3 regions of the Aquitalea sp. FJL05 genome follow, and region 1 is predicted to be linked to each of the others. Evidence: riboswitches for the same ligand, from Rfam matches in the RefSeq annotation. Region 1 holds a riboswitch; each other region holds the start of a gene.

The links. A riboswitch is a leader RNA that binds a small molecule or an ion and turns the genes downstream of it on or off. The one in region 1 is predicted to bind cobalamin.
Region 2: linked by a shared signal. The riboswitch ahead of DBR44_RS01635 (ferredoxin) and the one ahead of DBR44_RS10665 (TonB-dependent receptor domain-containing protein) in region 1 are both predicted to bind cobalamin.
Region 3: linked by a shared signal. The riboswitch ahead of DBR44_RS10025 (energy-coupling factor ABC transporter permease) and the one ahead of DBR44_RS10665 (TonB-dependent receptor domain-containing protein) in region 1 are both predicted to bind cobalamin.

The regions. Positions count from the first base shown of each region.
Region 1 covers NZ_QAJS01000010.1:11,991-21,638, forward strand. The annotation lists gene DBR44_RS10625 (M48 family metallopeptidase) at 1-475, opposite strand, end outside; gene DBR44_RS10630 (YjgN family protein) at 472-1,599, opposite strand; gene speB (agmatinase) at 1,835-2,800, shown strand; gene DBR44_RS10640 (hypothetical protein) at 2,879-4,012, shown strand; gene DBR44_RS10645 (GNAT family N-acetyltransferase) at 4,013-4,498, opposite strand; gene cobS (adenosylcobinamide-GDP ribazoletransferase) at 4,632-5,411, opposite strand; gene DBR44_RS10655 (histidine phosphatase family protein) at 5,408-6,010, opposite strand; gene cobT (nicotinate-nucleotide--dimethylbenzimidazole phosphoribosyltransferase) at 6,010-7,044, opposite strand; cobalamin riboswitch at 7,197-7,397, shown strand; gene DBR44_RS10665 (TonB-dependent receptor domain-containing protein) at 7,573-9,417, shown strand; gene cobU (bifunctional adenosylcobinamide kinase/adenosylcobinamide-phosphate guanylyltransferase) at 9,509-9,648, shown strand, end outside.
Region 2 covers NZ_QAJS01000002.1:28,645-38,292, forward strand. The annotation lists gene DBR44_RS01620 (cobyric acid synthase) at 1-660, opposite strand, end outside; gene cbiB (adenosylcobinamide-phosphate synthase CbiB) at 774-1,715, shown strand; gene cobD (threonine-phosphate decarboxylase CobD) at 1,708-2,694, shown strand; cobalamin riboswitch at 2,737-2,917, shown strand; gene DBR44_RS01635 (ferredoxin) at 3,079-3,408, shown strand; gene DBR44_RS01640 (cobaltochelatase subunit CobN) at 3,405-7,520, shown strand; gene DBR44_RS01645 (putative cobaltochelatase) at 7,517-9,454, shown strand; gene DBR44_RS01650 (cobalt-precorrin-7 (C(5))-methyltransferase) at 9,486-9,648, shown strand, end outside.
Region 3 covers NZ_QAJS01000009.1:414,567-424,214, forward strand. The annotation lists gene DBR44_RS10000 (MarR family transcriptional regulator) at 1-350, opposite strand, end outside; gene DBR44_RS10005 (DUF1282 family protein) at 421-984, opposite strand; gene DBR44_RS10010 (energy-coupling factor ABC transporter ATP-binding protein) at 1,361-2,227, opposite strand; gene cbiQ (cobalt ECF transporter T component CbiQ) at 2,224-2,958, opposite strand; gene DBR44_RS10020 (energy-coupling factor ABC transporter substrate-binding protein) at 2,942-3,232, opposite strand; gene DBR44_RS10025 (energy-coupling factor ABC transporter permease) at 3,232-3,900, opposite strand; cobalamin riboswitch at 3,964-4,175, opposite strand; gene DBR44_RS10030 (fimbrial protein) at 4,863-5,396, shown strand; gene DBR44_RS10035 (fimbria/pilus periplasmic chaperone) at 5,467-6,216, shown strand; gene DBR44_RS10040 (fimbria/pilus outer membrane usher protein) at 6,348-8,876, shown strand; gene DBR44_RS10045 (fimbrial protein) at 8,946-9,648, shown strand, end outside.

The DNA of each region.
Region 1 (9,648 bases):
TTTGCCGAGCCTGTGACAGCTGGGATGGGCGGATGCTGTTGGTTCTTTCCAGCAAGCTGATGGTGGGGGCGGCCATTTGTTCTTCGATGGCGATGGGCGTGCGCCGCGCCGCTTCATCGGCCAGCCAGGGCAGGCCATAGCGATAGCCGCACCAGACGGCGACTACGGTGAGTAGCGCCAGCACGGCCAGTACCTGCCAGCCGCTGTGCAGCCACTCCAGCAGGCGTACCCCCAGCGGCAGGCCGCCGCTCAGGTGGCGGCAGCGGTATTCGCTGGCCACTTCGATCACGCCGCCATCGGGCAGTTGCAGTTTGTCGGGCAGGCCGGGCAGGCCGGCTTCGAACTCCACCTCGCGTGCCAGATAGCGGTGGGTATGCACACCATCGGTAAACACCAGGTGGTGAGCATCGCGCTGCAGCATTACCGCCCGGCTGACGGGGCTGCGGCCATCCATATAACTGCCCGGCAGACTCATAGGCCCAGATCCAGTTCAAAGCCATCGGCGGCGGCATCGCCCAGCGCGCTACGCGAGGACTGTGGCCGGGCACGGATGGCGGCAAGGTCTTCATCGGGAAACATCTTCAGATGTTCTAATCTGTAGCGCAGTGCGCGCAATTTGGCAAAGGGGTAATACAGGCCCAGTGTCAGCAGGGTGAGCAGGGCGTTGCTGGCATGCAGGTTCATCAGGCCACGCAGCGTCATGCTGCTTTCAAAGCGGTGCAGACGGCCATTGCTCTCCAGCAGGATATGGTTCCACATCACGTTGGCCAGCCCGTCGCGCACCACCTGGCCGATGGACATCCACAACAGCAGCACCCCCAGATAGACCGTCGCGCCCAGCAGCAGCAGGCTGATACCGCTTAAGTGGCCACTGAACAGGTGGCTGATGATGGAGGAATACAGGCCGCCGATAAAGCCGAATAACAGCAGCATCAGCAAACCCAGCGCGCTGGCGCGGAAATAGACCCGGTAATAGTCGCTGGCACAGTTGAGCATTTCAAAGCGGGCATTGCCAAACCAGGCATTGTTGACCAGAAAGCGTTGCTGCATGTGGCGGGCGTAGGGGAAGCCAATACCCAGCGTCAGTACGGTAATGATCAGGCCCATGATGAAGGGGCCAACCGCATCCATGGTACTGGCGCGGAAGTTGAAACGCATCTGGCGCCAGCTGGTGTTGCGCAGGCGAAAGCGCATGGCCATCACTACCACCCAGGGCAGGGCCGGTAGTAGCAGCAGATAGAGCAGGGCATGCAGGCCCGGTGAGGATTTCTGCGTCACGCCCAGGAGCAGCAGCACCAGGAAAACCAGTGCCCGCCCCTTGAGAATGGCCAGTGGCTTGCCGTGGTAGCCGAAACCAGCACCGGCAAAGCGGGTGTGGCCGTACAGGTATTGGTGGCTGCGCACCTTGCCCCAGGCCGAATAGATGCCCAGGGTGAGGATGGACAGCAGCAGGTTGACGATCCAGATGCGGAAGTAAGCCGCACCATTGCCACTGAAGCTGAAGCCCAGGCCATCACCCTGCGGCGTGGGCGGTGAGGCCGGCTGGCCGATGCGCACCGGCTCCATGGCCAGCGTGTAGTCTTGCGACGAGGAAGTCATGATGGCCCCTTTGTGGCATCTGTGGATGTTTTGCCGCGTCAGCGCGGTGGCGCACTTGAACTGCAGCACGGCTCGCGGCACACTGCCGGTTCCGCGCCAAGGGGCGCGGCAGCCTTAACCCGTCGGCTGTGCAAGATGGACGGCAATCGTCAGTCTCCCACTTATTCTAAGCCTCAGTCCATTGTCATGGAATGGGGCGTGGCAGCGTTGGCGTACTCTCTCTTGGAGAGTGTCTGTGACCGATATCATCAAGGGCGATGGCGCAGTGCGCCGTCAGGGCCTGTATGGCTCTTCCATCGAAAATACCTATGCTGGCGTGCTGTCTTTCATGCGCCGCAACTATAGCCGCGACCTGAGTGGCGCTGATGTGGTGGTGTCCGGCATCCCGCTGGACCTGTCCACCACCTTCCGCTCCGGCGCACGCATGGGGCCGCAGGCCATCCGTGCCGCCAGCGTGCAGCTGGCCGAGCTGAAGCCCTTCCCCTGGGGCTTTGATCCCTTCGACGACCTGGCCGTCATCGACTACGGCGATTGCTGGTTCGATGCGCACAACCCGCTGACCATCAAGCCGGCCATCATCGAGCATGCTCGCCATATCCTGGCCTCCGGTGCCAAGATGCTCACCTTCGGCGGCGACCACTTCGTTACCTACCCGCTGCTGATCGCACACGCAGAAAAATACGGCAAGCCGCTGGCCCTGCTGCATTTCGATGCCCACTGTGATACCTGGCAGGACGACGAGCCGGACAGCCTGAATCACGGCACCATGTTCTACAAGGCCGTGAAAGAAGGCCTGATCGATCCGGCCAAGTCGGTACAAGTGGGTATCCGCACCTGGAACGACGACTTCATGGGCATGAACGTGTTGGATGCGCCGTGGGTACACGACAATGGCGTGGATGCCACCATCGCCCGCATCAAGGAAGTGATCGGCGATCATCCGGTCTACCTCACCTTCGATATCGACTGTCTGGACCCGTCCGCTGCACCGGGCACCGGCACGCCGGTACCGGGTGGCCTGACCAGTGCCCAGGCATTGAAGATCGTACGCAATCTGGGCGATCTGAACATTGTCGGCATGGACGTGGTCGAAGTGGCTCCGGCTTACGACCAGAGCGAAGTGACCGCCATTGCGGCCGCTCATCTGGCCTGTGACATGCTGTGCCTGATGCGTAACAAGAAGGTGGCTGGCACGCTGTAAGAACCAGGCAGCTTCACCGGCCTTGATAACAGCGTCGCGCCATGGTGGCCCGGCGCTGTTTTGCTGAAAGGGAATGAAATGTTGCCAAAACTGGCGGGACTATTGTTGTGGGGGCTGAGCCTGGCGGCGCAAGCGGCTCCGCTGCTGTTGCAGGGGCAAATCGGCAATGCCGCAGTCGTGATGGAGTTGAATGTCGGCCAGGATGGCGAGGTTGATGGCCGCTATTTCTACCGCAAATATCATCAGGACCTGGCCTTGTCCGGCAAGCGCATGGCCGACGGCAGCCTGCAGTTGGGCGAGAACCTCAAGTACGACGAGCAGCGCAATGATCTCACCCTGCAGCCGCAAAATGGCGGCTGGCGTGGTGAATGGCATGGCCCCAAGGCGAGCAAGAGCCTGCCGGTGATGCTGACTCCCTATGAGCCGGGACAATGGCCGGCCAGCGCGGATGCGGCACTCAACTCCATGCGCCAGCGTTCCGGTTACGACTACACCCGTCTGGCCGGGCTGTCGCTCAAGCCGGGCAAGCGCGAGCGCGTCCAGGGCCATACCCTGCAATGGTGGGATGAACCGCTGAGCAAGATCCGTCTGTTCCGGATACTGGATGGCTATCCCGATGCCAGCCTGCAGCGGTTGAACCAGTTGCTGGCCGAGCGCCAGTGGCAGGAAGTCGCCAGCTATTTCGATTGCCAGCTGGGTGGCACGCATAGTGCCGGAGCTGATTTCGAACAGACTGTCACACCACACCTGCTGAGCAGCAAGTTGTTCAGCATCAGTATCTTTACCAGTTACTACTGCGGCGGCGCACACCCTGACTTTGCGGATAATCCGCTAACCGTCGATGTCGCCAGCGGCCGGACGCTGCAGCTGGAAGACCTGTTGTGGCTGGGCAAGGGCAAGCCGCAGCTGCTGCGCAGCGCCAGTGGTGAGCGCAAGGACTATCAGTATGAAGAAAAGGTGCTGGCACCATGGCTGGCCAGCACCATGGCGCGTTTGCACTCGGCCGAAACCCAGCCGGGCAATGAAGATGACTGCGCCTACCGCGATCCGCAGGTGTGGCAGTTTGTCAGCTGGTATGCCACGCCGCAGGGTCTGTATCTGGGGCCATCCTTTGCCCGGGTGGCCCGTGCTTGTGAATACCCGGAATGGAGTGTGCTGCCGTGGTCGCTGGTCAAGCAGCACCCTGGTGCACGGCCGGAGCTGTTGCCCTGATCAGGCGCTGGCGCGCGGGCGCTCCGCTTGCGGCCGGCGCAAAGTGAAAGGCCAGCGCAGCAAGGCCGGTTGTGGCGCCTGCTGGCGCAGCTCCATATAGCGCTCGCCCTGCTGCAGAGGGCCAAAGCCGAGCTGGCGGTAAAAACCGCGCGCATCGCGCGATACCAGCAGAAAGCGGCGCAGTTGTTGCAGATCGGGGTGGGCGATGGCGGCCTTGATCATGGCCTGGCCCACCTGCTGGCCACGGTGCGCGGGCAGCACGAACACATCAGACAGATAGGCAAAGCTGGTGTAGTCGGTAATCACCCGGGCAAAGCCGATTTGCCGGTCGTGGTGATACGCGCCGATCACCAGCGAATGGCGAATGGCCCGTTGCAGCCGTGCGCCATCCATATTGGCTGCCCAGTGCGCCTGCTCCCGCAGAAACTGCAGAATCATGGCGTGGTCGAGGCGGTTGGGGTCGAACGAGATGTCCAGATCGGTCATGCGCCAGCTCCACGAAGTGTCCGGGGGAGGCGTACCCCCGGCCTGTCGCCGGCTTGGGCCGCTGGCCGCAGTATGCTGAGCCAAGGTCACCGTCTTGTGACAGGACGATGGCAGGTCTTTGACAGCCAGGCCGTCACAGCCCGTGCATGCCGTGCAGTGGGATCAGCAACAGGCCCAGCAGCAGGATTTCACACACTTCGATGCCGGCACCCAGGCAGTCGCCGGTCATGCCGCCCAGCTTGCGCTTGAGCCAGCTGCGCCATAGCAGGCCGGCCAGCGGTGCCAATAGCAGCGCGGGAGCCAGCCAGGCAGACAGGCCGAGCAAGGCCAGCAGGCTGATGGCCTGTACCCGCCATTGCGGCTGCCAGGCAAAGCGCTCGCCACTGCCGGGGGCCAGGGCTGGCAGGGTGGCCGACCAGAACAGGGCGAACAGCCGCGCCCAGGCCGGCAGCAACAGCAGCCCGGCCAGCTGGGCGGGCTGTCTGGCCAGCAGCATCAGCAACACCAGTTTGCCGACGATGGCGCTGATCAGGGCAATCACGCCAAAGCTGCCGACATGCGGGTCTTTCAATACCTCGAAAAATCGTTTGCGCGAGCGGTGTGCCGCCCCCATGGCATCGGTCAGGTCGGCCAGCCCGTCCAGATGCAGGCCGCCGGTGACACCTATCCAGCACAGCAGGCCCAGCAGCGCGCCCAGCCAGGGGTCGTACTGCCCCCCCAGCCACACGGCCAGCCACAGCAGGCTGCCCAGCAACAGGCCGACCGGAGCAAACCAGCGCGCACTGGCGGCCAGCCATTCCGGGTGGAAGGTGCGCAACTGCGGTGTGGGCAGACGGGTAAGAAACTGGATGGCCAGAATCAGCGATTGCCACCAGCGGGCTGGCGGCACCGGGGACGAGGGGGGCAGGCTCATGCTTCGCCGGGGCTTTCCAGATGCATCAGATAGGCCGGATGGCCTTCCAGAATCGACAGCTGGGCAAAGCCGCCACGCTGTACCGTCATCAGCTTGGCCACGGCGAATTCGGTGCCCAGCAGCTCGGCCAGCAGCGCGGTAATCACCCCGCCGTGGCAGACCAGCACGCGATGGCTGCCGCGCGCGGTTTGAATCCACTCGCTGAAGCCACACAGCACCCGGGTGCGGAATAGGGCATAGCTCTCGCCGCCCGGCGGGGTCAGTTCTCCGCTGGCCACCCGGCTGCCCCAGTCCGGTTGCTGGCCGGACAGGATGTCGCGCGACATGCCGTCCCAGTCGCCAAAGTCGAATTCGGCAAAGCGCTCGTCCACCTTCAATGGCAGCGAACCATGCAGGGCCTGGTGTACGGCAAATTCGCGGCAGCGCTGCAGGGGGGAGGTGGCCATGCTGGTCACTGGTGCCAGCTGGTTCAGCCGCTGCCAGCTGCGGGCCATCTGTTCACAGCCCAGATCATTCAGCGGCAGATCGGTACGGCCGATCAGCCGGCCGTCGTGGTCGATCTCGCCGTGGCGCAGCAGGGTCAGCGTGTAGGGGTTCATCAATCCTTCTCCGTCACTCCGGCCTGGGCAAAAGTGGCCATCTCGGCATGCAGCTTGATGGCCAGTTGCAACAGCGGTACGCAGGTCGCCGCGCCGGAGCCTTCACCCAGCCGCATGCCCAGTTCCACCAGCGGCTCCAGCCCCAGCGCCTCCAGTGCCAGGCGGTGGCCGGTTTCTTCCGAGCGATGGCTGGCCAGCAGCCAGGCGGCCACGGCAGGGTTGATGGCGCGGGCAGCCAGTGCGGCTGCGCTGGCGATGAAGCCATCCACCAGAGACGGCACGCCCTGTAGGGCACCTTCCAGATAGAAGCCGGCCATGGCGGCGATTTCCAGCCCGCCCAGTTCGGCCAGCACTTGCGTGCCGCTCAACGGCTGCCCTTGCAGGCGCTGCAGTGCCTGTGCCACCACGCGGCGCTTGTTGGCGAGGCCGGCGTCGTCGATGCCGGTGCCGCGGCCGACGATGAGATCGACCTCAAGATTGGCCAGGCGGCAGATCAGCGCCGCCGACGGCGTGGTATTGCCAATGCCCATATCGCCGGCGATCAGCAGATTGGCTCCTTGTTCGATGGCACGGCGGGCGGCGGCGCGGCCCACTTCCAGCGCGGTCTCCACCTCGGTCGTGCTCATGGCAGCCTCAAGCGCCAGATTGGCCGTACCGGCAGCGACCTTGGCGTAGACAATGGGCAATTCCGGCAGCTGACCCAGTACACCCACATCCACCACTTCCAGCCGGGCGGAGATGGCGCGGGCCAGCACGCAGATGGCCGCGCCGCCGGCGGCAAAGTTTTTCACCATTTCGCCGGTCACGATGGACGGGTAGGCCGATACGCCTTCGGCAGTCACGCCGTGGTCACCAGCAAAAACGGTAATGGCCGGCGTCAGCGCGGCCGGAATGGTCTGGCCTTGCCAGGCGGCAAAGCGGCAGGCCACCGTTTCCAGTACACCCAGGCTGCCGGCCGGCTTGGTCAGCGAGTTCTGGCGCTGCAGGGCAGCCTGATAAGAAGCGTGGGCGGGCAGGGCGATGGACTGGGTCATGATGCGGTGTTCTCTGGTTGGCATGGGCTAGAGCGGGACTCTAAGTCATGGGGGGCGGCGCGGCAAGCGGCATGCCGGTATGGCGTGGGCATTGCCATTTGCATATGGCAACAAATCGCTGATGATCGCTCTATTTTCGCGACAATTCGCTTTATAATTCCCGCCAGACAGGTGTCCGGGCTTTGCCGCCCGGATGAAACGGGAAGCCGGTGCAAGACCGGCGCTGCCCCCGCAACGGTAAGGTCTGGCCTTTTGCTGGCCAAGGTTGTGCCATCGCCACTGTTCACATCGAACGGGAAGGCGCACGACTGCAAGACCAAGCCCGGAGACCGGGCTGTCGCCGGCGGCTGCCTGTGCGGCTGCCGGTGCTGGAGTATCGCGGGGAGGCGATCTTGCAGACAGCGGAGCGCGCCAGCTGCGCCGCTCCGCATGCCATGATGTTCAAGCGGCGAAAGCCGTCCTCTTCGCACTCCTCGCGGCAGCAGCCTGTCAGCGCTGCCGGTTTTTCATTTCAGGAGTGTGTGTTTCATGTTCAAGCCGCAACAAATCGGGCTGCTGGTGTCGCTGATCGGCACCGGCATGGCCCATGCCGACAATCTGCCGCAATTCCAGGGCGAGGAAGTGGTGGTAACGGCCAGCCGCCAGCCGCAATCCATCACCAAGACCCTGTCTGACATCAGTGTGATTACCCGCGACGACATCGAGCAATCTGCCGTCACCAGCCTGCCGCAGCTGCTGGCGCGCCAGCCCGGGGTTGAAGTGGTCAGTTCCGGTGGCGCCGGCAGCCAGGCCAGCATCTACCTGCGAGGCAGCAATGCCAACCAGACCGTGGTGTTGCTGGATGGTGTGCGTATCGTCTCGGCCACCACCGGTACCACGGCGCTGGAAAACATTCCGCTGGATAATATCGAGCGCATCGAAATCCTGCGTGGCAGCAGCTCCAGCCTGTATGGTGCCGATGCCATCGGCGGCGTGATCCAGATTTTCACTCGCCAGGGCAGCGGTGCCCCGCGTTTCAATGCTGCGCTGGGCGTGGGCGACCATGGTCTGTTCCAGTCAGCCGCTGGGGTGGCTGGCAAGCTGGACAATACCGCCTTCAGCCTGCAGTTCAGCCAGCAGCAAACCAATGGCATCTCCGCCACCAATGCGCAGAGCAGCAGCTATAACCCCGACCGTGATCCCTACCGCAACCTGTCCTACTCGGCGAACCTGACCCAGACGCTGGCTGCCGGCCAGGAGCTGTCGCTGCGCCTGTTCCAGACCAACGGCAAAATGGATTACGACGGCTACAACAGCCACGGTGAAGATCTGCAACGCAGTCGCCAGAGCGGTGCCAGCCTGGAATCCAAAAACAGCCTCACCGACAACTGGACCTCCACCCTGCGTTTCAGCCACAGCGTTGACAGACAGGAGCACTGGACCAATGGCGACATGGCCCAGCATGCCGACCTGTATCAGACCGCCCAGAACGAATGGCTGTGGCAGAACGATATCCACACCGGGCTGGGAAATTGGCTCGCTGGTTTCGACTATACCCAGCAGCATGTGGACAGCAGCACGGCTTTTGATGTCAGCGAACGCAGCAACAAGGCGGTGTTCATCGGCTACAGCGGCGAATTCGGCAAGCATTTGCTGCAAGCCAGTGCCCGTCATGATCAGGATGAGCAGTTTGGCGGCAAAACCACCGGCCAGCTGGGTTACGGTTATCGCCTGAACGAGGCGCTGACTGCACGCGCCAGCTATGGCACCGCCTTCAAGGCCCCTACCTTCAATGACCTGTACTACCCGCTGGATAGCTATGGCTACGCCGGCAACCCCCACCTGCAGCCAGAGACATCGCGCAATGCCGAGCTGGCCTTGCAATACAAGGCTAATGGCAGTTCGGCCTCGCTGACGCTGTTTCACAACAGCATCGACAACATGATTGCCATTACCTCCGACTACAGCACCATGACCAATATCAGCCATGCCACCATCCGTGGTGCCACGTTGGCGGCGGCCAAGGCTGTCGGCAACTGGGACTGGTCTGGCTCTGCCACCTATCAGGACCCGCTGGACCATTCCGGCCACCAGCAATTGCAGCGACGTGCCCGCGCCTACGGGCAGCTGGCGGCCGCCTACGACTGGGGGCGGGTGACTACCGGGCTGGAGTGGCAGGTCAGTGCCAAGCGGCGTGACACGACCGATAGCGGCAGCAATGTCTGGCTGGGCGGCTATACGCTGACCAATCTCTATGCCAATTACCGCTTTGCCCGCGAGTGGACTGCCAATCTCAAGCTCAGCAATGTGTTCGACCGTCATTACACCACGCTCTATGGCTACAACACGGCGGGCCTTGGCGGGTATATCGGCGTAAGCTACCAGCAGAAATAGACCTTGCTTGCTACCTTATTGGTGGCAGCTCCTTCTTGGTTTGTAGCCGGGCCTCCTTGCTGGAGGCCCGGTTTTTCGGGATATCAAGTTCATGACCCACCTGATCAGCGGCGGCTCCCGCTCCGGTAAAAGCCGCTACGCCGAACAACTGGCCGTGCAGCATGGCGGCCCGGTGACTTACATCGCCACTGCCGAAGTGCGCGATGATGAGTTTGCCGAACGGGTGCGCCA
Region 2 (9,648 bases), on a different contig from region 1:
CGGCTTGCCGGTACGCTGCTCCACCCATTCCACGCCAGATTGCAACAAGGCAGGATCGCCACGGAAGCGGTTGATCACCAGCCCCACCACCCGTGCGCGCTCGCTGTCGGACAGCAATTCCAGCGTCCCCACCAGATGGGCAAACACACCGCCACGCTCGATGTCCGCCACCAGCACCACCGGGCAGTCCACCGCCTCGGCAAAGCCCATATTGGCGATATCGCCCTCGCGCAGATTGATTTCCGCCGGGCTGCCCGCGCCTTCCACCACGATGCACTGGTATTGGCTGGCCAGACGGGCGTGCGATTGCAATACCGCCTGCATCGCCACCGGCTTGTAAGCGTGATAGGACAGCGCGTCCATATTGCCCGCCGCATGGCCCTGGATGATGAGCTGGGAGCCGGTGTTGCTATTGGGCTTGAGCAGCACCGGGTTCATGTCGGTATGCGGCTCCACCCCGCAGGCCAGTGCCTGTACCGCTTGCGAGCGGCCGATCTCGCCGCCGTCCACCGTCACCGCACTGTTCAGTGCCATGTTCTGCGGCTTGAACGGGGCCACGCGCAAGCCGCGCCGCGCCAGCAGACGGCAAAAGCCGGTGGCGAAAGTGCTCTTGCCGGCATCCGAGGTGGTGCCCTGAATCATGATGGTTTTGGCGGACATGCAGTTCTCCGGCGCGCAATTTTTCGGGAAGACCCCTAGAATGTCGCTTTTTCAACGGTAGGGCAGCGCGGCAAGCGGCCGCCCCGAAGCCGGCGATTATATAGGCGCGTGACGTGATTTCAGCTGTTTTTCTGTTATTGGCCGTAGTGCTGGACCGCTTGCTGGGCGAGCCACGGCGCTGGCATCCGCTGGTGGGCTATGGCTATCTGGTGCGCAGGGTGGAACAGGCGCTGTACCCGGCACAGCCACTAGCCGAACCGGTGTGGCGCATGCGCTTGCGCGGCGTGCTGGGCATCAGCCTGCTGCTACTGCCACTGACTGCCCTGGCTTGCTGGCTGTCACGTTTACCGTGGCTGGGCCAGCTGGCATCGGTAGTGCTGCTTTATCTGGCCATTGGCGCGCAAAGCCTGCGTGAACATGCCCAGGCGGTGCTGGATGCGCTGCGCGCCGGCGACCTGCCGCTGGCCCGTTACAAGGTGTCGATGATAGTCAGCCGCAATACCAGCGCGCTGGACGAAACCGCCGTGGCACGCGCCACCATCGAATCGGTACTGGAAAACGGCAGCGATGCCATCTTTGCCGCCGTGTTCTGGTTTTTGCTGCTGGGCGCGCCCGGCGTGGTGCTGTACCGCGCCGCCAATACCCTGGACGCCATGTGGGGCTATCGCAATGAGCGCTTCCTGCATTTTGGCTGGGCAGCCGCCCGTTTTGACGATGTGCTGAACCTGATCCCGGCCCGCCTCACCGCGCTCACTTACATCCTGCTGGGCCATACCCGTCAGGGCTGGCAATGCTGGCGCGCCCAGGCCCCCACCTGGTACAGCCCCAATGCTGGCCCGGTGATGGCCGCCGGTGCCGGTGCACTGGGCGTGCTGCTGGGCGGTGCCGCCAGCTATCACGGCAAGCTGAAGCAGCGCCCCACGCTGGGCCTGCAACGCCCGCCCTTAGCCGAAGACATCGCCCGCGCCATCGCCCTGGTACAACGCAGCCTGTGGCTGTGGGTGGCCGTGGCGCTGCTGGGCGGCGGCCTCATCTGGAGCTTCACACATGCTTGAACACGGAGGCGGCATCCTGCGTGCCGCGCAGCAATACGGCATTCCCGCGCAAGACTGGCTGGACCTGTCCACCGGCTTGAACCCACAAGGCTGGCCAGTGCCGGCGGCCAGCCCGCGCAGCTGGCAGCGGCTGCCCGAAGAGGATGACGGGCTGGAACAAGCGGCGGCGGATTACTACGGCAGCCCGCTGCTACTGCCGGTAGCCGGCTCGCAGCCGGCCATCCAGCTATTGCCCACCCTGCGTCCAGCGTGCCGGGTGGGCATGCTGCCCTTGTGTTATGCCGAACACCCCTGGCACTGGGAGCAAAACGGCCACCAGCTGAGCCGCCATGCTCCGGAGGACATCGATGCCGCCATCGACCAGCTGGACGTACTGCTGCTGTGCCACCCCAACAACCCCACCGGCACCACCTTTTCCCGTGCACAACTGCAGGACTGGCGCGCCCGGCTGGCCTGTCGTGGTGGCTGGCTGATCATCGACGAAGCCTTCATGGATGCCACGCCAGAACACAGCCTGCTGGCTGATGTGGGCCTGCCGGGGCTGATCGTGCTGCGCTCCATCGGCAAGTTTTTCGGCCTGGCCGGGGCGCGGGTGGGTTTTGTGTTTGCCTGGCCGGCGCTGTTGCAGCAACTGGCCGAGGCCATCGGCCCGTGGAGCATCAACGGCCCGGCGCGTGAAGTCGTCAAACAAGCCTTGCAGGACAGCGCTTGGCAACACCACATGCGTGCGCAGCTGGCTACCGACAGCGCCCGCCTGCAGCAATTGCTGCAGATGCACGGACTAAACCCGGCAGGCGGCAGTGTGTTGTTTCAGTGGCTGCAGGGCGCGCACTGCCCGGCGCTGTTCGATTTCCTGGCCCGGCGCGGCATTCTGCTGCGCCAGTTTGCCGATGGCCCCAGTCTGCGCCTGGGCCTGCCACCAGACGAGGCCGGCTGGCAACAGCTGGAAACCGCACTGGCGCAATGGGAAAAGCCTTGAAAATCAGTCGGCAGAATTCCCATTTACCCGGTTGTCACGTATCATGCGCGCTTCAATGACGGTGCCCCGCCAGGGGTGAAACGGGAATGCGGTGAGACACCGCAGCTGCCCCCGCAACTGTAAGCGACGAGTCCGCATCACGATGCCACCGGGGCCAACCGGGAAGGCGATGCCGGGTAAAGAAGCGCGAGCCAGGAGACCGGCCGTCATCCGTGTCGACGCAGGCTGAATCCGGGCGGGGTGTACCGGGGGAATGCACCGTGCCGCCCATCGCCGGCGCGCCGTGCCCTCGCCTGCGGCGACCTATCGTCACCAGAGGGCCGCCATGAATTCATCCAGCCAGCCGTTAGCGGCACGCCACGCCACCCTGCCGGAATGCCGCCGATGAGACAGCACTATCGCCATGTGCTGATGTGCACCGGCCCGCGCTGCACCGAAAACGGCCAGCAGGCCGAAGCCATGTTCAAACAGCTGGGCCAGGCCATCGACGCCTGCGACGGCCTCAAGGTGAAACGCACCCGCAGTCATTGCTTCGCCGTATGCAAGGAAGGCCCCATCATGGTGGTCTACCCGGAAGGCGTGTGGTATCGCAAGGTGGATGCCAACGCGGTGCAGCGCATTGTCAGCGAGCATCTGCAGGGCGACGTGCCAGTGGAAGCCCTGATTTTCCATCGCCTGGGTTTGGGCGATGTCAGCAGTGAAAGCACGCCATGACGCAGCACAACCAGGGCGGCATCGTGCTGCTCAGCCACGCCGGCACCGACCTCACCGCCCTGAGCCGTGCCCCGCTGCCGCCAGACTTCGACAGCGTCGCCAGCTTCGCCCTGCAACACATTACCGACGCCAGCCAGATGCAGGCCCTGCTGGACGGCAGGCTTGCCAGCGCCCGCATCCTGCTGCTGCGGGTGCTGGGCCGGGTACAGGCCATCCCCGCTTTCGAAGCGCTGCACCAGCAGGCGCTGGCACGCAAGCAGGCGCTGATCATCCTCAGCGGCACCGGCGAGCCGGACCCGGAGCTGGCCGCGCTGTGCACCGTGCCGCCATCCATCCAGCAAGAGGCCAATGCCTATCTGCAAGCCGGAGGCAGCAGCAATATGGCGCAATTGCTGCGCTACCTGTCCGACCGTCTGCTGATGACCGGCCACGGCTACCTGCCTGCGGCCGCCCTGCCGGAACACGGCCTGTATCACCCGGAACTGTCCGACGCTTGCAGCATGGATGACTGGCTGGATGATTGGTGTGAAATTCGCCAACCCGGCTGGCCCACGGTAGCCATCAGCTTCTACCGCGCCCACTGGCTGAGCGGCAACACCCGCTTCATCGACATGCTGGTGGACATGCTGGCCGAGCGCCAGATCAACGCGCTGCCGCTGTTTACCTCCTCGCTGCGCAGCCAGGACGAAGCCGGCATGCCGGCAGCGCTGCAATTGCTGCGCGACACCCGCGCCGGCCAGCCCTGCGTGCTCATCAACACGACGTCCTTTGCCATGGGCGAAGTAAATGCCGAAGGTGCCACCAGCGCCAGCTGGGCAGTAGAGGCCTTCGAGCAGCTGGATATCCCGGTGCTGCAGGCCATCACCAGCAGCATGACGCAGGCGCAGTGGGAGCAATCCGAGCGTGGGCTGAACCCGCTGGACACCGCCATGAATGTGGCGCTGCCGGAGTTCGATGGCCGCATCATCGGCGTGCCGGTGTCGTTCAAGCCGGAAGACCCGGCCAGCAGCGACTACCAGCCACTGCCGGATCGCATGCGCCGCCTGGCCGGCATTGCCGCCCGGCTGGCACGGCTGAAGCACACCCCGGCTGCCACCAAACGGGTGGCCTTCATCTTTACCAATTCCAACAGCAAGGCCTCGCAAGTGGGCAATGCGGTGGGGCTGGACTCCGCCGCCTCGCTGTATGCGCTGCTGCAAGCCATGCAGGCCAATGGCTACCAGATCGGCCCGCTGCCAGACAGCAGCGACGCGCTGATGCACCAGTTGATCGACCGTGGCTGCTACGACACCGACTACCTCAGCGCCGAGCAGTTGCGCCAGGCCATTGCCCGCGTACCGCTGGCGCGTTATCAGCAATGGTTTGCTGAACTGCCCGCCCCGCTGCAACAGCGCATGCTGGAACGCTGGGGCGCCGCGCCGGGCACCGCCTATGTCGATGGCGACCAGCTGGTATTTTCCGGCATGGAGCTGGGCAATGCCTTTGTCGCGCTGCAGCCGCCGCGCGGCTATGGCATGGACCCGGACGCCATCTACCACACGCCGGACCTGCCGCCCACCCATCACTATTACGCGCTGTACTGCTGGCTGCGTGACGAATGGCAGGCCGACGCCATTGTGCACGTGGGCAAGCACGGCACGCTGGAATGGCTGCCGGGCAAGGGCGTGGGCGTGTCGCAACACTGCTTCCCCGATGCCCTGCTGGGCGACATGCCCATGTTCTACCCCTTCATCCTGAACGATCCGGGTGAAGGCTCGCAGGCCAAGCGCCGCGCCCATTCGGTGATCATCGACCACCTGACGCCGCCGATGACCACCGCCGACACCTACGGCCCGCTGGCCCAGCTCACCCAGCTGGTGGACGAGTACTATCAGGTGGAAATGCTGGACCCGAGCAAGCTGCCGCTGTTGCAGCAGCAGATCTGGGACCTGATCAAGGAGGCGCGGCTGGACAGCGATCTGGCCGCCATGCTGGGGCATGACCATCAGCATGATGAACACGAACACGGTCATGGCCATCACCAACATGCGGCGCATGATCACCATCATCATGCCCACCCGCCCAAGGCCGCCCAGCCGGGCTACCGCCTGAGCCAGCCCGCCAAGGCTGCCAGCGCCAGCACGGTCAAGGCAGGCAGCATGCAGTTCCGCCCGGCGGCCAAGAGCACCGGCCACAGCCATGGCGCGCATGATCATCACCATCATGGCCACAGCCACGACCATGATGAGCACGGCCACGACCATGCCCACGAGTGGGATGCCACGCTGAATGCCGACGGCGTACCGCTGACACTGGCCAAGATGGAGGGCGTGGACGTGGCCCACCTCATCGAAGACATCGACGGCTATCTGTGCGAACTGGGTGCGGCGCAAATCCGCGACGGACTGCACATCCTTGGCCGCATGCCGCAGGGCGAGGCGCTGGTGGACATGCTGTGCGCCCTCACCCGCCTGCCCAATCTGGCGGTGCCCAGCCTGCCGGCCAGCGTGGCCGCCACACTGGGTGTGGACTGGGACGGACTGCAGGAAGACAAGGGCCGCCGGCTGGAAAACCTGCCGGTCCCGCTGGAGATGAGCAGCCCACAGCTGCTGCACACCCGCAGCGATGCCATCGACCATATCAATCAACTGGCGCGCCTGCTGGTTGCCCTGCTGCTGGCCCCGGATGCAGCTTCGATTCCCGCCGCCATCGCCACCGTGCTGCCGCAGGCCGGCAACAGCACCGCGCTGCAACAGGTGCTGGGCTTTATCCGTGACGAATTGCTGCCCAACCTGGCGCGCACCCACGAGGAAATCGGCAACCTGCTGCGCGGTCTGGCCGGTGGCTATGTGCCAGCCGGCCCCAGCGGTGCGCCCACCCGTGGCATGGCGCACATCCTGCCTACCGGGCGCAATTTCTACTCGGTCGATCCGCGCGGCCTGCCTTCGCAAGCAGCCTGGCGCGTGGGCAGCGAGCTGGCCAATGAAATGCTGGCACGCCACCGCAAGGAAACCGGCCAGTATCCGGAATCGGTCAGCATCAGCGTATGGGGCACCAGCGCCATGCGCACCCATGGCGACGACATTGCGGAAATCCTCGCCCTGTTGGGCGTGCGTCCACGCTGGCAGGCCGAAAGCCGCCGCGTGGCCGGTATCGAGGTGATTCCGCTCGCCGAACTGGGCCGCCCACGCATCGACGTCACGGTGCGCATCAGCGGCTTCTTCCGCGATGCCTTCCCGCAGCTGATTGCGCTGGTAGACGATGCCGTCCACGCCGTGGCCGCACTGGACGAAGACCCGGCGGACAATTACCTGCGCAAACACTATCTCGACGACATCCGCCAGGGCCTGCTGCAAGCCCTGCCGGACAAGCAAGCCGAACCGGCGCTGCTGCGCGTGTTCGGGGCCAAGCCCGGCAGCTATGGCGCGGGCATCCTGCCGCTGATCAACGAGCAGAACTGGCAGAGCGATGCCGACTTCGCCACCGCCTACATCAACTGGGGCGGTTATGCCTATGGCCGCAACGTACAGGGGGCCGATGCCCGTGCCGCACTGCGCCACCGCCTGTCCGGCGTGGAAGTGGCCCTGCACAACCAGGACAACCGCGAACACGATATCTTCGACAGCGACGACTACCTGCAATACCACGGCGGCATGATCGCCACCATCCGCAGCCTCACCGGCCGCCAGCCACGCGCCTTCTTTGGCGACAGCCACAACCCGGACCAGCCACAGGTGCGCGGGCTGAAGGAAGAAGTGCTGCGGGTGTTCCGCTCCCGCGTGGCCAACCCCAAGTGGATTGCCAGCATCCAGCAGCACGGCTACAAGGGCGGGCTGGAGCTGACCGCCACCGTGGACTACCTGTTCGGCTACGATGCCACCGCCCACGTGGTGGACGACTGGGTGTACGAAGAACTGGCCGCCCGCTATGCGCTGGACCCGGCCATGCAGCAGTTCTTTGCCGACAGCAACCCGTGGGCGCTCAATGCCATCAGCGAACGCCTGCTGGAAGCGGCCCAACGCCAGCTATGGCAAGCACCCAAGCCGGAAACCCTGGCCGCGCTGCAACAACTGCACCTGAACACCGAAGCCATGCTGGAAGCACGTGGCGAACATCCGCAGGGCCGCCCATGAAACAGATCTACCCCTTTGCCGCCATCGTCGGCCAGCCACAACTGAAACAGGCGCTGCTGCTGTGCGCGGTGGACCCGACGCTGGGCGGCGTGCTGATCCGTGGCGACAAGGGCAGTGCCAAGAGCACCGCCGCGCGCGGGCTGGCGGCCATTTTGCCGCCCATCCGCCGTGTACCCGGCTGCGCCTTCAACTGCGACCCGGCCTCGCCATTGGCCGAATGCAGCTGCTGTCAGGGCGAACATGCGGCGGCGGAAGATGCCGCCGTCCCCTTCGTCAACCTGCCGCTGGGGGCCAGTGAAGACCGCGTGCTGGGCAGCCTGGACTTTGAACAGGCGCTCAAGCAGGGCCGCCAGGCCTTCAAGCCCGGCCTGCTGGCCAGCGCCCATCGCGGCCTGCTCTACATCGACGAAGTCAACCTGCTGGCCGACCATCTGGTGGATGTGCTGCTGGACGTGGCCGCCATGGGCGTCAACACCGTGCAGCGCGAGGGCCTGTCCATCAGCCACCCGGCGCGCATCACCCTGCTCGGCACCATGAATCAGGAAGAAGGCGAGCTGCGCCCGCAACTGCTGGACCGCTTCGGCCTGATGGTGGACGTGGCCGCCCCGCGCGATGCGGCCATCCGCAGCGAGGTAGTGCGCCGCCGCCTGGCCTTCGAGGCCGACCCGCAAGCCTTCTCCGCCCGCTGGCAGGCCGAAGGCCAAGCCTTGCAGACGCAGATCGGCCAGGCTCAGTCCATGCTGGGCGCGGTGACGGTGAGCGATCAGCTGTTCGACTTCATCAGCCAGCTGTGCTGCGAATTCGAAGTCGCCAGCCTGCGCGCCGACATCGTGCTGCACAAGGCGGCACGGGCGCTGGCCGCACTGGATGGCCGGACACAAGTCAGCGCCGAAGACATCCGCACTGCCGCCATGCTGGTGCTGCCACACCGCCGCCGCCGCAAGCCTTTCGAGCAAAGCGGGCTGGATCAGGACAAGCTGGACGAGCTGACCCAGCAGGCCCAGAATCCGCCGCCGCCCGCCGCCGACACCTCGCCCGCAGACAGCGGACAGCAGTCGGAACAGCCGGCCGACACGCCGGATGACGACAATCAGGGCGAAACAAGCCCGGACAGCGGCAGCGAACAGGTGTTCGCCAGCGCCGCCGCCAGCGATATCGGCACCATTCGCCTGGCCAGCCGCAGCACGGACAGCCAGGCCAGCGGCCGCCGCAGCAGCGTGCTCAATGCCCAGCGCGGCCATAGCGTGCGCGCCATTCCGAACACCCAGCCGCAGGCACTGGCGCTGGATGCCACCCTGCGCCACGCGCTGCAACGCAATCCGGCGGAATTTGCCGTCACCCGCGCCGACCTGCACGACAAGGTGAGAACCGCAAAACAGGGCAATCTGATCGTGCTGGTGGTGGATGCCTCCGGCTCCATGGCCGCACAACAGCGCATGGAAAAGGTCAAGGGCACGGTACTGAGCCTGCTGCAGGATGCCTACCAACGCCGCGATCAGGTGGCGGTCATCGCCTTCCGTGGCCGCAGTGCCGAGCTGGTGCTGCCACCCACCCGCCAGGTGGAACAAGCCGAACAAGCCCTGCACGCCCTGCCCACCGGTGGCCGCACGCCCCTGCCGCATGCGCTGCAGCTGGCTGGCGACCTGCTGGCACGCCAGGGCGCGCAAGGCCTGATGCCGCTATTGGTACTGCTGAGCGATGGCCGTGCCAATGTGGCGCTGAGCGAAGAAGCCGACCCCTGGCAGCAAAGCCTGCAACTGGCCGGCGAACTGGCGGCAGCGGCCATTCCGGCGCTGGTGCTGGATACCGAACAGGACTACGTGAAACTGGGCCGCGCCCGCCAGCTGGCCGAAGCGCTACAGGCGGAATACCTGCCCTGCGAGCAGCTGTCCAGCGAACAACTGACCATCACGATTCAGGCGCGACTGGGCTGACGCCGCCGTCTGATCGCATAAAGGAAACCACATGATTATCTGCATCGGTGCCGGTCCCGGCGATATTGGCTACCTGCCACGCCGCTCGGCCGACCTCATTGCCCATGCCGACGTCGTCGCCGGCTTCAACGCCGTCATCGACGTGGTGCGCCCGCTGATTCCGGACAGCGCCCAGGTCATCCAGATGGGCTACC
Region 3 (9,648 bases), on a different contig from region 1:
CGATGGGCCTGGGCCAGTTTTTCCACCAGTTCCAGCCCCTTGGGCAGCAAACTGATTTCCACCTGACGGCCATCGTTTCGGCCGGGGGATTTGCGTACCAGTTGCTGCGTCTCGCAGCGATTGATCAATCCCACCACGCTGTGATGGTGCGATTGCAGCCTTTCGGCCAACTCGGCCACCGTGGCCCAGTCGCGCTCTGGATAACCCTGAACCTGCAACAGCAGCTGGTATTGCAATGGCGTGATGCCATGGCTTTGCGCCAGCTCCTCGCTGAAACGCAAGAACTGGCGCAAGCGGTAGCGAAAATCGGCCAGATATTCAAAATCCTGTTTGCAAAGCGGGCTGGACATGGGCGGGCAGGGCAATGGTAATGCGCTACCTTAACATATCCGGTCCGCCGGCAAGCTGCTGCCCGCTGGCCTACAGCAGCGGCGTCATCAGCAAGGCCACCACGAACAGCCACACCAGTGCACCCACGGAAAACACCGTGTAGGCCATGGACTGGGTGCTGACTGAGTCGTCATGTTCAAACAAGGCATCCAGTCCGTGATAGAGCAGCATGCCCGATGCCAGCAGGCCGATCACGCCGCAGGCCATATTGAACAGGGGCAGCGGCAGCAGCAGGGTCAGTGTGGAGAGCCAGATGGGCACAGGTGCAATGGCGGCCAGGCGATAGCAGTCGGCAAATGCCGGGCGCGAGGGCGCATGCACCGACTGGCGGATGACCCAGGCCATCAGCGGCACGGCCAGCCAATTGGTGACCATGAATAACAGGCTTACCACCAGCCAGTGGGTGAAGGAAACTTCTGGGGCATAGACATTGCCATGGTAACTGGCGGCAAACAGCAGCATGGCCGTACCCAGCAGCGAGCCGGGTAGGACGATGCGATAAAAACTGGCCGAAACCGAGGAATGGGATTGGGACAGGGTGTCCCAGCTATGGCCTGACGACCACAGCATGCGCAGGGGGCTAAGCGGGCTCATGACAGTCTCCTTGGTAAACAGCAGTGCTGTCATTTAAATATATCGCAATACGATATAAATGCAATGCCCATTTGCAGGTAGGCATAGCCGGGCAGCCATCCACCGTTTTGAAGTCAGCCTGCTGGCAGGGCAGGGCCACTCGTGTTTACCCCGGCCGGCCGGATGTGAAAGCCTGTGCCGAGTGTCGCGAGCGAGAGTGAGACAAGGCGAGAACGACTAAGGACGCGGAGTTTGCCTGGAGTCAATGAGCATTCCGCAGGCGCTTTTAACACGGTATCACCGCAGCGCAGCAGGCTATGAACAGCTTTTGACAAGGAAAGCCGCCGGCCATGGCGGTGGCAGGCTTAAACCTGGCGGCTCAATGCGTGCCACCTCTTCAGTCGGCCAGGTTTGTTTGATGAGATTCGTGCTGCCACTGCCCGACCAACGCCATGATGTCGCCAGCAGTGCGCGGCATGACGGCATCGGCGGCCAGCAGGCCCTTGTCCTGTGCAAAGACCACCATTTGCAGCAGTAGGGAGGGGCTGAGTTTGGCGGCCAATAGCATGTCCTTGTCCAGCAAGATCTGGCGGCGCTCGCCAAAGCCGATGACCCGCCCGGCAGCAAACAGGGCGATATCATCCGCCAGCCCGCAGGCCAGATCGACATCGTGGGTGGAAAACACGATGGTGATGCCTTGTTGCATCAGGGTTTGCAGGATTTCAATCAGCTGGGCAATGCCTTCGTGATCCAGCCCGGCGGTGGGTTCATCCAGTAGCAGCACCTCCGGGGCCATGGCCAATGCGCCGGCAATGGCGACCCGTTTCTTTTGTCCGCCGGAGAGCATGTGCGGCGGGCGGTTTTCCAGCCCGGCCAGGCCCATGGCCCGTATTGCTTCCTCTACTCTTTGTTGTGCGGCGGCGGCCTCCAGCCCCTGGTTTAATGGCCCGAACGAGATGTCTTCAAATACCGAGGCCGCAAACAGCTGGTCATCGGCATCCTGCAAGACCAGGCCCACCTTGCTGCGCAGCCGGTTAAGCCCCTGGCGCGAGTAGGTCACGGCCTCCTGCTCCAGCAACACGCTGCCATGATCCGGCCGCAAGGTTCCATTCAGATGCTGCAAAAAAGTGCTCTTGCCCGAGCCGTTTGGCCCGAGCAAGGCCAGGCAGCGGCCCCGTTGAATGGAAAGATTGATGCCTGACAGCGCAATGACATTGCCAGGAAAGGTATAGCCAAGCTGCTGGACACTGAGAATGGTGTTCATGAAAAAAGGGTTCCGACCAGCACTACGCTACCCAGTAACAGGCTGGTCCATGTCAGGCGTGTCAGGGATAGCGGCTGCGTGCGCCGCAGGACGTTGAATTCGCCGTTCCAGCCGCGGGCGGCCAGGCCGTTTTCCATCCTGCCGGCCCGATCCATGGCGCGTGGAAACAGATTGGCCAGTAGCAGGCCGAGCGAGCGCAGCTGTTGCTTGCGATTGCTTTGTCCCAGTCGCGCGGCCTGTGCCGTATGCATGGCGCTGGCGGTGTCCAGCAGCAGGAAAACCAGCCGGTACATGATCAGGCTGATTTCGGCAATCTCGCGCGGCAGGCCGATTTTGCGCAGGCTGGCCAGGATATCGGTGACCGGGGTGGTCAGGGCAAGCAGCAGCAGGCAGCAGATTCCGGCGAAAGATCTGAGCAGCAGGCCGCATACCGTTGGCAGCGCCGCTGGGGACAAGCTCAGGCCGTGGCGGCTGACATCAAACAGCATGCTCAGCCCGGCGGTCAGCAGGAAGCCGGCGGGTATCAGGGCATAGCGCAACCAGAGTCGCAACGGCACTCTTGCACCCAGCAGCGTCACGCTCAGTACGCTGGCGATGATGCAAGGGGCGGCCGGCCAGGGTGGCAGGCTGATGGCCAGCAGCAACATGCCGATAGCCAGCAGGGCCTTTTCCAGCACCGGCCTTTCCCGCCAGCGACTCAGATGCGCATAGTGATCAATGCTCAGCTTCATCGCGGGCGGCCAGTCCCTGGCGTTTGCCGATGACGTAGCCGATGACGCCAGCGCCAATGGCGGCCTGCAAGGCAAACAGCAGGCTTTCCACTTCGCCGCTTGGCGGCTCCCAGATGGGGGAGAACCAGGGCTGGTAGCCTGGCTTGGCGTGGGTAATGGCGGCGGTGGCCTGATCGTCCGAGCCGGCAAATTTGCCTTCGACCAGCAAGAGCGGCAGCACCAGCAGTGCGACCGTGCCCAACAGCAGCCATTTGCTACGGGATGACTTGGCCATTAGCGTGTCTCCCCGGCAAGAATGCTGACTTTTCTGATATCGGCTACCTTGCCGGCCAGCGCATCCATCACCACCACCGTCAGCATGCCCTCGGCAATGGCCAATGGCACTTGCGTCAGCGCAAAAATGCCACCGAACTTGATGGCGGCAGTCATGAAGCCACCCACCGGGTCCGGATAGGCGAGTGCCAGCTGGATGGAGGTGGTGATATATGTGGCCAGATCCCCCAGCGCAGCGGCAAGAAACATCGACACCGCCACCGACAAGCCAAGGCGCTGCCCCAGCTTCCACAAGCCATAGCTGACCCAGGGGCCGACGATGGCCATGGAGAACAGGTTGGCCCCGAGCGTGGTCAGGCCGCCATGGGCGAGCAGCAAGGCCTGGAACAGCAAGACCATGGCCCCCAGCACCGCCATCACCGCCGGCCCGAATACCACCGCGCCAAAACCGGTACCGGTGGGGTGCGAGCAGGAGCCGGTCACGCTGGGCATTTTCAGGGCAGACAAGACAAAGGCAAAGGCGCCGGCAGCGGCCAGATTCATTCTGGCTTGCGGACGTTCCGACAGGATTTTGCGTATGTGCCAGACACCGCCGGCAAAGAAAGGAGCAGAAACGGAATACCAGGCAAGACAGTGCTTGGCCGGCAAATAGCCTTCCATGATGTGCATGAGGATGACCCACAGTGAAAGTGGCGCGGACTCTCTATACAGCCCCCCGGCTGCATGACAAGCGCGCTCACAGACGATGATGGCAGGTCTCCTGACTTCCGGCTCCAGCAGCGTTGCGCGTCTTCCCGGCTTGGTGTCTTGCTGGTGGATGCAGCCAAGACAGCCAGTGACATGATGCGCAAAACCTAACCGATTACAGTTGCGGGGGCAGTTGCAGCATTGCACTGCATTCCCTTTTCACCGGCGTTGCCGGCACCATCAATGGCCGTCAGGATACGCCAACTTCATGCCCTGCGCAAAATGGCCGCCCTGGCGCACGCCCCGGGCATGGCGCGGGTGCTGCTTGTCTGGCACCTCCAGCCTCGGGCTGCCCACGGGCGGCCGGCAGTGGCTCCTGGCAAGGCAAGCCTCCTTAAGTGTTCGCATTTTGTCAGGCACTGCATTTCGGTTCATTTCCTGGTTTTCATCAGCGCCTCTGCATGCATTTTCCTTGTCTTGCTTCCTGCCAAATGTACAAACGCACGGCTGCTGACTCGCCACGCCACAAAAAGCAGCGGCTGCGGCTGCGGTTGTGGCTGTGTGTCCTCGCTGGCAGGCAACTGAATGATTTGATTAAAAATCAGCGGCTTGAAATGGTGGCTCTGCTTGCAGCACCCCCGTGCAATCTAGCTTTTGTCATATTTGACAGGGAAAATTACAACACTTTCAAGAAAATTCTTTTCAACATGAAGATGCTGAGTTTACAATTGTAAATAACAACAGCTTAAACATTTAATATCTAATGCGCTCGACACCAATGTCATGGTGCTGAAGCGGGTGGCAAGGCTGTTGCGGGTGGTTTGCGAGTGTTCTGGCTGACTGCGTCTTGCGCAGTGGCGGTGGAAGCTTGCGGGGAAGGGCGCCAGGCTGGCGTTCTGTCTGGGGCAGTGTGCTGCCCTGTTAATGCGATGGAGTTTTAGAAAATGAAAAAGATTGTTTCTGTCTTGGTAATCGGGTTGGGCATTTACTCTGCTGGCGCGCTGGCAGCGGATGGCACCATTACCATCAACGGCAAGATCACGGCCAATACCTGCACCATCACCGGCACCAGTGGCAGCAACGTCACCGTGACCCTGCCGACGGTGTCCACCTCTGCGCTGGCTACTGCCGGCCAGGTTGCCGGTGTCACCCCGTTTGCGCTGAACCTGAGCAACTGTAACGGCACCAGTGCCCAGACCCATTTCGAACTGGGTGCCACGGTGGACCAGAGCACGGGCAACCTGTTCAATGCCAGCGGTTCCGGCATGGCCACCAATGTGGAAGTTCAGCTGCTGAACAATACCTTCCAGCCGATCAATGTCGCCACCAGCGCCAACTCGCAAACCGTCACCCTGTCCGGCAGTTCGCCGAACAAGACCGGCACCATGAACTACTACGCCCAGTACATCGCCACCGGTGGCGCATCCACCGCGGGTACGGTGAATACCAGTGTTCAGTACTCGATGATTTACAACTAAGCAGCACCCGCCCGGTGGTCTGGGGAATGCCTCCCCGGATCGCCAGGGCAATCGTTGAGGCAGGTGCAGAATGAAAAAAATAGCAAAACTCGGGGCAGTCGTATTCATCAGCATGGCCATGTTGCTGGCATCCGCCGCGCAGGCCAATGTGGTGATTACCGGTACACGCATCATCTACAAGTCAGATGATCGCGAAGTCACCATCAAGATGGACAATGTTGGCCATGACCCGGCGCTGGTACAGGCATGGGCAGATCGTGGCAATGAAAAGTCCGAACCCACCACGGCCGATGCGCCCTTCCTGATCATGCCGCCGATTTTCCGGGTGGACCCGGCCAAGGCGCAAACGGTGCGCCTGACCTTTACCGGTGATAGCGTGCCACAAGACCGCGAGTCGGTGTTCTGGCTGAATATCCTGGATATTCCGCCCCTGCCCAAGGCCAGCAATGAGCAGCACAACTATGTGCAGGTGGCCTTCCGCTCCCGCCTCAAGCTGTTCTATCGCCCGGCCGGCCTGGCCGGCAATCCGGATGATGCGGCAGACAAACTCAGCTGGCAGCTGGTTTCCCTGGGGGGAAAGCTTGGCTACGCCTTGCGCGCCAGCAATGCCAGTGCCTTTCATGTCTCGCTCAATTTCAGTGCCATCCAGCTGGGTGGTCATGAATACCGCAGCGAGGGTGGCATGGTCGCACCCGGTGGCAGTGCCGATTTCAAGCTGAAGGGGCTGACTGCGCGCCCCACCGGCGAGGCCGCGCTGCTCTACGAAAGCATCAATGATTTTGGTGCTCCGGTGGCGCACAGCCTGCAGCTGAAACCTTGATCAATCAGGACCGGGCCGCCGCGACGCATGTCGTTTGTGCCGGCCGGGTTCATGCCAGATAGCGTGCTGCCATGATAAAAAATCCTAGCCGACAGGCATCGGCCTGCTGGATACCCAAACCATTGAGCCTGATGCTGATCGCCGTGTTCAGTCCGGGGGCAGCCTGGGCGGCCGATACCAATCCGGCGGACGGCACCGTGGCATTGAACGATGTGCAGTTCAATCCCGCCTTTCTGGGGCAGACTCCGGATGGCAAGCCGCTGGATCTGTCGCGCTTCAGCGGCAATGGTGCGGCACTGCCGGGGACTTATCGTGCCGATGTGTTCGTCAATATGGGCTGGCTGGGACGGCGCGATGTCGTGCTGCGCGAGCGGGATGATCACAAGGTGGTGGCCTGTTTTAACCGCACCATGCTGGATGAAATGGGTGTGGACTTCAGCCGTCTGCAAGACAGCGACGCCCTGACCCGGCAAGACGCAAGCCGCTGCCATGAGATCGGTGCCATCGTGCCGGGGGCAAGCAGCAGCTTCAATGCTTCCGATCTGAAGCTGGATGTCAGCATTCCCCAGCTGTATGTCCACAGCCATGCGCGTGGTTATGTGGACCCGCAATACTGGGATGCCGGTGCACCCTTTGCCGGCTTCATCAATTACAACGCCAATGCCTATCGCTATGACAACGGCAGCGCCGGCAAGACCACCCAGTACTATCTGGGCAGCAATGCCGGGCTGAATATCGGCGAGTGGCGGCTGCGCCATAATGCGGCGCTGACGCAGCAGAGCTACCAGAACCAGTCTGGCGACGGACGCCATTACCAGAGTATTTCTGCCTATGCCCAGCATGACCTGACGGCATGGCAATCGGTGTTGACCGTGGGCGACAGCTTTACGCCGTCCGATCTGTTCAGCTCGGTGGGGTTTCGCGGGGTACAGATCAACTCCGACGACCGCATGCTGCCGGAGTCGATGCAGGGCTATGCGCCGGTGGTGCGCGGCGTGGCCGAGAGCAATGCCCGCGTATCCATTCGCCAGAACGGCAATCTGATCTATGAAAACACCGTGCCGCCTGGTGAGTTCCAGATCAACGACTTGTATAACACCGGCTATGCAGGTGACCTGAATGTGACAGTGACCGAGGCCGATGGCCGCACCCGCCAGTTTGTGGTGCCGTATGCCGCGGTGCCGCAGTTGCTGCGTGCCAGTCAGTCGCGCTACAGCATCACGGCAGGTCAGCTGCGTGATGCAAGCCTTAATACCCAGCCAAAATTTATCCAGGCCACCTACCAGCGCGGCTTGAATAATACCGTCACCGTCTATGGTGGGGTGATTGCCGCCGAGCACTATCAGGCCGGCATGCTGGGCGTGGCGCTGAATACGCCGTTTGGTGCGCTGGCCACCGATGTCACCCAGTCGCAGGCGCGCGATCTGCCCGCTGCGGCAGGCCTGGGTTCGCAGCTGACCGGTCAGAGTTACCGTGTCACTTATAGCAAGCTGCTGGAAGCCACCCGCACCAACTTCACCGTGGCGGCTTACCGCTATTCGACCGAGGGCTATCTGGAGTTCAACAGCTACGCCGCGCTGATCAATCAGAGCAGCGTGGTCTACCGCACGCGCAACAAGTTCCAGCTCAATGTCGACCAGCCGTTGGCCGAGGGCTGGGGCCATGTGTTCGTCAGCGGTTCCACTCAGGATTACTGGAACCAGCCCGGGCGTGACCTGCTTTACCAGGCCGGCTATTCCAATAGCTACAAATGGGGCAGCTTCAGCGTGTCGGCTGGTCGCAGCAAGGACTCGCAGAACAACAACACCACCCAGTACATGCTCAGCGTATCGATTCCGCTGGGCAAGCAGCCCACTTCACCCTTGCTCACCGCCAGCCTCACCCGCGACAGCAAACACAATGGCAGCGAGCAGCTGTCGCTGAGCGGCTCGGCCGGCGAAATGCGCAATATCAGCTACAACGCCTATGCCAGCGCCAACCAGTTCAACGGCAAGGACAGCAGCACCGGCGGTGGTGGCAATCTGCAATATGCCACCTCGGTCGCTACCTTCTCGGCAGGGGCCAGCAGCATGGGCAACACCTCACAGCAATCGCTGGGGGTGAGCGGTGCGCTGGTGTTCCACCCCGGTGGGGTGACGGCAGCGCAGTCACTGGGCGAATCCATCGCGGTGATCGAAGCGCCTGGCGCGGAAGGTGCCATGGTCAATAACGTCAATGGCGTGCAGGTTAACCGCAAGGGCTATGCCGTGGTCACCAACCTGATGCCGTATCGGCAAAACGACATCACGCTCGACCCCAAGGGCATGAGTGAAGACGTGGAATTGCAGGAAACCTCCAGCAAGCTGGCACCGCGCTCCGGTGCCATCGCCATGGTGAAATTCCCCACCCAGCAGGGCAAGCCGATGATTGTCCGTTTGCGGCAGAGCAATGGCGACAATCTGCCGGTGGGCGCCAGCGTGCAGCAGGCCGACGGTACCGAGCTGGCCATGGTGGGGCAGGGTGGTCGCACCTTCCTGCGTGGTCAGGAAGGCAAGGCCCTGCGCGTGAGCTGGGGCGCACAGGCCCGACAGCAGTGCAGCTTCAGCTACACCAGTCCGGTGCAAGACGCCGGCGTCCGCAAGAACAAGGGCTATCTGCAGACAGAAGCGGTATGCCAGTAGTCACCCGACGGATCGGGCAGCCAGCCTTGAGGCATGGCATACGGCGATCCGTCCTTTACTGAAATGGTTATGAATATGCGCAAGTACCTGCAACAGACATTCGCGGCTCTGGGTTTGCTGCTGTTATTGCTGCCCAATGCCAGCCACGCGCTGGGTTGCTGGTTGAACCAGTCCGGTGGGCCGCTGAGCAGCACATTGACGCTGCCGAATAATGTGTATATCTCCTCGACTGCAGCCACCGGAACGGTCATCTGGCAGTCTCCGCTGCAAAGCATCTCGGTGTACTGCTCGCAGAGTGTGGGAGAGAACGTCTATTTCTGGGTCAACCCGACAAACCAGACGCTGGCGGCAGGCGTGCAGATCGGCATCATTTTCAATGGCGTCACCTATACCCAGACCAGTGGCGCCATCAATACCGGTATTTACATACCCAGTGGCGGGCAGGTCACCAGCAATCTGCAGTACTCCATCGTGATATTGAAGTCGTCCAATTCACCCAGCAGCGGTGTGGTCAACATCAATAGCTACCCGGTATTCCAGCTGGATGGCAAGGGCGGTCTGAATAATGTGCCGATTAATTTTAATCAGTTGCTGAACGGCAGTGTCACCTTTACTCCGGGTGGGACCTGCGCGCTGAGCGCTGCTGATGTCAACCGCAGCATCACCCTGCCCAATGCCTCGACCTTCAACTTCCCCGGCGTGGGCAGCACCTTTGGCCGGACCTATTTCACCATTACCGCCAGTAATTGTTCGACTGGCGTGCGTACTGCCA